Regions from separate parts of the Citrobacter tructae genome, predicted to be linked through region 1. Evidence: predicted binding sites of a transcription regulator. Region 1 holds the regulator's gene; each other region holds the start of a gene.
What was found. Region 1 encodes PurR, which represses purine synthesis genes. Its sites were predicted from a motif close to CANGCAAACGTTTGCNTG; they were not measured.

Region 1 (2,205 bases):
ATAGGCACTTATTAACATGCCTGCCGCCGGAATCGAGACATCGACACCTTTAGCAATGACGGGCAACAATCCCATTGGCGAAAATTCGGTCGTGCCAATGCCAAACGCCCCAATTGCCAACGCTAGTAAAGGATAATTGATTTTCATACCGCGACTCCGTAACGTCGAGCCGTGGCACGACATAAATTAAGAGTCAAAAGCATGACACTGATCGCAAAATTAATAAAGTTAACAAAATTGCAAAAGACTTTTGCTTATTTGCAAACAATAGAAAAGGAAGAGTAAGCGGAAAAGATGAGGGAGAGCTAACTCCCTCGGGGAAATCAATGCAGCGCTGCGGTCAGGCCACCCGCGACGATCAAACCCAGAACAATAATGGTAGTGACTAACGAAAATTTCAGATCGGTGCTCATCAAGTTTTCTCCTTTTTATTCCCACACAAAAAGTGATATTGCGCATTTTTACACACTTGAAAGCAAAAATCTCTCACGATTTATATTGATAACTGCTTTTAACTCTTCCCCTTTTCGTTAAGATCAGACAAAATTCCACGCTTACTTAATTAGCGTACCGGCCATTGACCCCTTCCTGACGTTCCGTGTCGTTTTCCTTGGCGTACCGCAACCCTGATGTTGCGCGAAGGGTGTGTAAGGCAAACGTTTACCTGGAGTATTCTCAGGAGCTTAGGATATGGTCTGGAGTGAGATGTAATGGCAACAATTAAAGATGTGGCGAAGCGAGCAAACGTTTCCACTACAACCGTATCACACGTAATTAACAAAACACGCTTTGTCGCGGAAGAGACGCGCAATGCCGTTTGGGCAGCGATTAAAGAGTTACATTACTCCCCAAGCGCAGTAGCGCGCAGCCTGAAGGTGAATCACACCAAATCAATCGGCTTGCTGGCGACCAGCAGCGAAGCTGCCTATTTTGCGGAAATTATCGAAGCTGTTGAGAAGAACTGTTTCCAGAAAGGCTACACCCTGATTCTGGGAAACGCGTGGAACAGCCTCGAAAAACAACAGGCCTATCTCTCCATGATGGCGCAAAAGCGCGTGGATGGCCTGCTGGTGATGTGTTCAGAATATCCTGAGTCGCTACTTTCCATGCTCGAAGAGTATCGCCATATTCCGATGGTGGTAATGGACTGGGGCGAAGCCAAAGCCGACTTTACCGATACGGTCATTGATAACGCCTTTGAAGGCGGCTATATGGCAGGTCGTTATCTGGTTGAGCGCGGTCATCGCGAGATTGGCGTGATCCCAGGTCCTATGGAGCGCAACACCGGAGCCGGTCGTCTGGCTGGTTTTATGAAAGCGATGGAAGAAGCGCTGATTAAAGTCCCTGAGAACTGGATTGTTCAGGGTGATTTTGAGCCTGAATCCGGGTATCGCGCCATGCAGCAGATCCTCTCCCAGTCACATCGCCCGACCGCCGTTTTCTGTGGTGGCGATATCATGGCGATGGGCGCGCTCTGCGCCGCGGACGAGATGGGCTTACGCGTCCCGCAGGATGTGTCGCTGATTGGTTATGACAACGTGCGTAATGCCCGGTTCTTCACTCCGGCATTAACCACTATTCACCAGCCGAAGGATTCCCTCGGTGAAACAGCCTTTAACATGCTGTTAGACCGTATCGTGAATAAGCGCGAAGTGTCGCAGTCAATTGAGGTGCATCCGCGCCTGGTAGAACGTCGCTCCGTTGCAGACGGCCCGTTCCGCGATTACCGTCGTTAATCTGTTGCGCGGGGGCCTTATTCTGGCTCCCGCAACCACTCTTTATTCAGCGTTTCGCTGTCCCCTAAATAGTCCAGCAGCCAGCCCAGCGCAGGCGAGGTATCATTCTGCTGCCAGGTCAGGCAACAAGCGGCATCAGGAAAGGGATTCTCAAGCTGTAGCGCGACCCATTTACCGCTGTCGATCCACGGTTTAGAAAAATGCGTCGGCACCATCCCCACACATAGCCCCGCCGATAAACAGGTAGCGGATGACTCCCAGTCGGGCACTACCACCCGCTTTTGGTTATCCAGCAGCCAGGTGATGCGCTTTGGCAGCGTGCGCGAAGTATCTTCACGCACCAGCGACGGCCAGTTGCGCAACGTGTCGTCGCTGAGCGGCCCGGGCATCGACGCCAACGGATGATGGCTCGCTACCACGCAATTCCAGCTCAACATCCCCATATCGCGAAACGTGTAACGTCCCCCCA
Region 2 (2,205 bases), 1.4 Mb from region 1:
TCCCGCTGGTGATAATACCTTCATGCTGGTTGCCGGAAGCATCGGTGAAACGCACTGGCAGTTCATTACGCAGCACGCCTTTCTCGGTCATCACCAGGCCGACCAGCTGTTCGTGGCCTTTTTCACGCTGCATTTCCAGCGCTTCGCGACCAATAAAGTCACGATCAGCAGGTTCCCACGCAATGGTCCAGCCCATGTTGGCTGCCAGCGGAGAAATCCCCTCGTCCATTTCCTGGCTGTACAGGTTCATACCGGCTTCCAGACGCAGAGTATCGCGCGCGCCCAAACCACACGGCTGTACACCTGCGTCAACCAGCGCACGCCAGAAATCCGCCGCTTGTTCGTTTGGCAGAGCGATTTCATAGCCCGCTTCGCCGGTATAACCAGTAGTAGCGATAAACAAATCACCGGCCTGCACACCAAAGAATGGCTTCATGCCTTCAACCGCATGGCGCTGCTCTTCATTAAACAGCGTGGCGGCTTTGGCCTGAGCATTCGGTCCCTGTACCGCAATCATCGACAGGTCATCACGCACGGTGATGTCGATGGCGTAAGGTTCAGCGTGTTGGGTAATCCAGGAGAGGTCTTTTTCGCGGGTGGCGGAGTTTACAACGAGGCGGAAGAAATCTTCAGTGAAGTAGTAGACGATCAGGTCATCTATCACGCCGCCTGAAGCGTTGAGCATACCGGAGTAAAGGGCTTTGCCGGTTTTCGTTAGCTTCGCGACGTCGTTTGCCAGCAGATAACGCAAGAACTCCCGGGTGCGGCTACCGCGTAGATCGACGATGGTCATATGCGACACATCAAACATACCGGCGTCGGTGCGGACAGCGTGGTGCTCATCGAGCTGGGAACCGTAATGCAGAGGCATCATCCAGCCATGGAAATCGACCATGCGCGCGCCACATAGCGTGTGTTGTTCGTACAAAGGAGTCTGTTGAGCCATCTTTTCCTCGTTGAATAAGCGGGGCTATCAACTCTTTCGCGGCAAAATCTTCACCACGAAACCCAGCACCGCAGCCGCTCCAGGGGCTACGACGCAAACGTTCTCTTTGTCTTGAACTTACCACTGAAACAGACGCTAAACCATAAGGCAAAATTAGCCATCACATTAGCTTATGGCTAAAAATGACCAGATCGCCGGCAGAATAAAAAACCAAAAAATCACCATAAAATCAGAATATATGACACTTAATGGTGGGGCTTACCTGCGACAATCCATATTAAATGTTGAAAAAATGTAAAAAATGGCGTTATGAGAAAATAGTAATATTAAAAAAACTAATGCGAAAAAAGGCGTGGAATTAGATTATTTCAAATGAGAGAAGCATCCCGGCGCGCAGGCCGGGAGAGGAAAGTGTGACGGGTCTCAAACTCTTAAGATTGTCCTTAAGGACGTTAGCGCAACCACTCAGGAAGATCGTTTAACCCCATCGCCTGACGGATGAGTTTCGGTTTTACGCCAGGAAGGGTATCGGCCAGTTTCAGACCAATATCACGCAGCAGTTTCTTCGCCGGATTCTCGCCGGCAAACAGCTCGCGGAACCCCTGCATACCGGCCAGCATCATCGCCGCACTGTGCTTACGGCTACGCTCATAACGACGCAAATAGAGGTACTGACCGATGTCTTTGCCCTGCCGTTGCAGACGCTTAAGCTCGTCGATCAGCTCCGCTGCATCCATAAAGCCGAGGTTAACTCCCTGTCCAGCCAGCGGATGGATGGTATGCGCCGCGTCACCCACCAGCGCCAGACGATGGGCGGCAAACTGGCGAGCATAGCGTCCCGTCAGCGGAAACGCCTGACGTTCACTCTCAACGCGACACAATCCCAGGCGATTATCAAAGGCGATATTCAGCGCTTGGTTAAACTCATCAACGCTTGCCTGCTGCATGCGTTCGGCTTCCTGCGGCGAGAGTGACCAGACGATAGAGCACAGATGCGGGTCACTCAGTGGTAAGAAAGCCAGAATACCTTCCCCATGGAACGCCTGACGGGCAACCGCACCGTGCGCTTCCTGGGTACGAATGGTTGCCACCAGCGCATGATGGCGGTAATCCCAGAAAGTCAGCGGAATATCTGCTTTGTTACGCAACCAGGAGTTCGCGCCGTCCGCACCGATAACCAGGCGCGCGGTCAGCATCGAGCCGTCCTTCAGGGTCAGAAAAGCGTCGTTCTCACCCCAGGCCACCTGCTGTAGTTCTGC
Region 3 (2,205 bases), 2.3 Mb from region 1:
CCGAAGGCCTTCTTCATACACGCGGCATGGCTGCATCAGGCTTGCGCCCATTGTGCAATATTCCCCACTGCTGCCTCCCGTAGGAGTCTGGACCGTGTCTCAGTTCCAGTGTGGCTGGTCATCCTCTCAGACCAGCTAGGGATCGTCGCCTAGGTGAGCCGTTACCCCACCTACTAGCTAATCCCATCTGGGCACATCCGATGGCAAGAGGCCCGAAGGTCCCCCTCTTTGGTCTTGCGACGTTATGCGGTATTAGCTACCGTTTCCAGTAGTTATCCCCCTCCATCGGGCAGTTTCCCAGACATTACTCACCCGTCCGCCACTCGTCACCCGAGAGCAAGCTCTCTGTGCTACCGTTCGACTTGCATGTGTTAGGCCTGCCGCCAGCGTTCAATCTGAGCCATGATCAAACTCTTCAATTTAAGTTTGATGCTCGTGAATTAAACTTCGTAATGAATTACGTATGTTCACTCAGAGACTTGGTATTCATTTTTCGTCTTGCGACGTTAAGAATCCGTATCTTCGAGTGCCCACACAGATTGTCTGATAAATTGTTAAAGAGCAGTTGCGACGCGCTTTAGCGCTCTGTCGCGAGGTGGCGTATATTACGCTTTCCTCTTTCAGAGTCAACCTCTTATTTTCAGGTTTTTCTCTTCAACCGAACCGGCTGTTTGTGTGAAGTGATTCACATCCGCCGTGTCGATGGAGGCGCATTATAGGGAGTTTCCTGACGCCCGCAACCCTTAAATGACAGAAAAATGACTGACTGCTGCATTCCACAGCAAAACCCTGCCTTATACCTATTTACACACAGAGTTATCCACAAATGCCCCCATCGTTTCTACGATCCTTTCTGTATATGTACGATCTTCAGCGCTCGAAACGAGGGGCAAAATCGAAAAAGAAAAATTCGCGAGCGTTGCGCAAACGTTTTCGTTACAATGCTGCGGCAAAACAAGGATGCCCCGTAAGGGGCGTTAGCTGAGTTTTTACGCAAAAATTCAGCTAACGCTCTCTGTTATAGTCAAATCCAGGGGATTTACCATGCAACAACGTCGTCCAGTCCGCCGCGCTCTGCTCAGTGTTTCTGACAAAGCAGGTATTATCGAATTCGCTCAGGCACTTTCCGCACGCGGTGTGGAGCTGCTTTCTACAGGTGGCACTGCGCGCCTGTTAGCAGAGAAAGGTCTGCCAGTGACCGAAGTTTCCGATTACACCGGTTTCCCGGAAATGATGGATGGACGCGTGAAGACCCTGCATCCAAAAGTCCACGGCGGCATTCTGGGTCGTCGCGGCCAGGATGACGGAATAATGGAACAACATGGTATCGCGCCTATCGATATGGTGGTTGTTAACCTGTATCCGTTCGCCGAGACCGTTGCCCGCGTTGACTGCTCGCTGGAAGATGCAGTAGAGAATATTGATATCGGCGGCCCAACCATGGTGCGCTCTGCTGCCAAGAACCATAAAGATGTGGCTATCGTGGTAAAGAGCAACGACTACGACGCCATTATTAAAGAGATGGACGCTAACGAAGGTTCTCTGACCCTCACCACCCGTTTCGATCTCGCCATCAAAGCCTTCGAACACACCGCCGCTTACGACAGCATGATTGCCAACTACTTCGGCAGCATGGTTCCGGCGTATCACGGTGAAAGCAAAGAAGCCGCTGGTCGCTTCCCACGAACCCTGAACCTGAATTTCATTAAGAAGCAGGATATGCGCTACGGCGAGAACAGTCACCAGCAGGCGGCCTTCTATATAGAAGAGAATGTTAAAGAGGCTTCCGTTGCCACCGCAACGCAGGTACAAGGCAAAGCGCTCTCCTATAACAACATCGCCGATACCGACGCGGCGTTGGAGTGCGTGAAAGAGTTCAACGAACCAGCCTGCGTTATCGTTAAGCACGCCAACCCGTGCGGCGTGGCGGTAAGCACTTCTATTCTCGACGCCTACGACCGTGCGTATAAAACCGACCCAACCTCCGCGTTTGGCGGCATCATTGCGTTTAACCGCGAACTGGATGCCGAAACGGCACAAGCCATTATCTCCCGCCAGTTTGTTGAAGTGATCATCGCGCCGTCAGCCACAGAGGAAGCACTGAAGATTACTGCGGCTAAGCAGAACGTTCGTGTCCTGACCTGTGGTCAGTGGGCCGATCGTGTTCCGGGCCTGGACTTCAAACGCGTTAACGGCGGTCTGCTG
Region 4 (2,205 bases), 970 kb from region 1:
ATCTCGCCTTTCTGCACGTGATCGGCGCGGATGTTGCCGATCCCGCCGGCCAACATGATCGGTTTGTGATAGCCACGCAGCTCTTCGCCGTTGTGGCTGTTCACTTTCTCTTCGTAGGTACGGAAGTAGCCGGTCAACGCAGGACGACCAAATTCGTTGTTAAACGCCGCGCCGCCCAGCGGGCCTTCGGTCATGATATCCAGTGCGGTAACGATACGATCCGGCTTGCCGAAATCTTCTTCCCACGGCTGTTCAAAACCCGGAATACGCAGGTTCGATACGGAGAAACCCACCAGCCCGGCTTTCGGCTTCGCGCCGCGCCCGGTTGCGCCCTCATCGCGGATTTCACCACCGGAACCGGTTGCCGCGCCCGGCCATGGAGAGATAGCGGTCGGGTGGTTATGGGTTTCGACCTTCATCAGGATATGTGCAGGCTCCTGATGGAAATCGTAACGACCCGTTTTGTGGTCGGCGAAGTAGCGGCCCACTTCAGAACCTTCCATCACCGCCGCATTGTCTTTATAAGCAGACAGAACATGATCCGGCGTGGTTTCGAAGGTGTTTTTAATCATCTTAAACAGCGACTTCGGCTGCGGTTTACCGTCGATAACCCAGTCGGCGTTAAAAATCTTATGGCGGCAGTGCTCAGAGTTAGCCTGCGCAAACATGTACAGTTCGATGTCGTTCGGGTTGCGTCCCAGTTTGATAAACGCATCCTGTAAATAGTCGATTTCATCGTCTGCCAGCGCCAGACCCAAACGCAGGTTAGCGTCGATCAGCGCCTGGCGGCCTGCACCCAGAAGGTCAACACTGGAAACCGGTGCCGGCTGGTGGCGAGCAAACAGCGCTTGTGCATCATCCAGCGCAGAGAAAACCGTTTCCATCATGCGGTCGTGCAGCACGGCAGCCACTTCCTGCCACTGTTCAGCGCTCAGCGTGGAGGCTTCAACATACCAGGCGACGCCACGTTCCAGACGGTTTATCTGCTGCAAGCCGCAGTTGTGAGCAATGTCAGTCGCTTTAGAAGACCAAGGGGAGATGGTGCCCGGACGAGGCGTAACCAGTAGCAGTTTGCCCTCTGGGACATGGCTGCTGAGACTCGGACCATATTTCAACAGGCGTGCAAGTTGCGCATGCTCATCCTCGTTTAACGGGGCATTCAGGTCAGCAAAATGGACATACTCGGCGTAAATAGTGTGGACCTGAAGATTGGCAGCCTGAAAACGCGCCAGCAGTTTGTTAATACGGAATGCAGACAGTGCAGGCGAACCACGCAGAATTTCCATCATAAGTCTCTCGTCTTCGAAGCGCCTGAGGCGCTTATAAGTGTGCGCAAGGGGGGAAACGGGCGTTATTATAAAGAATCTACCGCGCAGACGAAACCGTTTGCGTCGAAATAAAATCACGACCTCCTGTTATCATCTAATGCGACCGTAATTCTGAATGAGTTGCCAACTGACGCAAGTTTAAGCAAAATGCCGCTCATTAATGATGAATTCACTTCTTAACCCCGACCATAGCAAGCTGAAAAAACGCACGGTTCAGAGAATTAACTAATTGAAAAAATTAAAGATTAATTATCTGTTTATCGGCATATTGACGTTGCTGCTGGCAGCGGCCCTGTGGCCATCTATTCCCTGGTTCGGTAAAGCCGACAATCGTATCGCCGCCATTCAATCGCGGGGAGAGTTACGCGTCAGTACTATTGACTCCCCCTTAACGTATTCCACTCTTACCGGGAAACGGTTCGGGCTGGATTATGAGCTGGCCCAACAGTTCGCCAGCTATTTAGGCGTGACGTTAAAAGTCACCGTGCGCCAGAACATTAGTCAGCTTTTTGACGACCTGGATAGCGGTAACGCCGACCTGCTAGCCGCAGGCCTGGTGTATAACAGCGAACGCGTTAAAAATTACCAGCCAGGCCCAACCTACTACTCTGTTTCACAACAGCTGGTGTATCGGGTCGGGCAATATCGTCCGCGAACCTTGGCCAGCGTGAACGATAAACAGCTGACCATCGCCCCCGGACACGTGGTGGTAAATGATCTGCAACACCTGAAAGAGACAAAATTTCCTGAACTGAGCTGGAAAGTCGATGATAAAAAGGGCACCACTGAACTGCTCGATGACGTCATCAATGGCAATCTGGACTACACCATTGCCGATTCGGTCGCCATCAGCCTGTACCAACGCGTACATCCGGAG

Region 2: the regulator PurR is predicted to act here: its motif matches at 1,037-1,054, upstream of gcvT (glycine cleavage system aminomethyltransferase GcvT).
Region 3: the regulator PurR is predicted to act here: its motif matches at 921-938, upstream of purH (bifunctional phosphoribosylaminoimidazolecarboxamide formyltransferase/IMP cyclohydrolase).
Region 4: the regulator PurR is predicted to act here: its motif matches at 1,376-1,393, upstream of purL (phosphoribosylformylglycinamidine synthase).

What each region holds. Positions count from the first base shown of each region.
Region 1 covers NZ_CP038469.1:806,532-808,736, reverse strand. The annotation lists gene E4Z61_RS04420 (MFS transporter) at 1-147, opposite strand, end outside; gene cydH (cytochrome bd-I accessory subunit CydH) at 324-413, opposite strand; gene purR (HTH-type transcriptional repressor PurR) at 711-1,736, shown strand; gene punR (DNA-binding transcriptional activator PunR) at 1,754-2,205, opposite strand, start outside.
Region 2 covers NZ_CP038469.1:4,247,844-4,250,048, reverse strand. The annotation lists gene gcvT (glycine cleavage system aminomethyltransferase GcvT) at 1-946, opposite strand, end outside; gene ubiI (FAD-dependent 2-octaprenylphenol hydroxylase) at 1,399-2,205, opposite strand, start outside.
Region 3 covers NZ_CP038469.1:3,126,956-3,129,160, forward strand. The annotation lists rRNA gene E4Z61_RS15650 (16S ribosomal RNA) at 1-422, opposite strand, end outside; gene purH (bifunctional phosphoribosylaminoimidazolecarboxamide formyltransferase/IMP cyclohydrolase) at 1,045-2,205, shown strand, end outside.
Region 4 covers NZ_CP038469.1:4,681,407-4,683,611, reverse strand. The annotation lists gene purL (phosphoribosylformylglycinamidine synthase) at 1-1,289, opposite strand, end outside; gene mltF (membrane-bound lytic murein transglycosylase MltF) at 1,558-2,205, shown strand, end outside.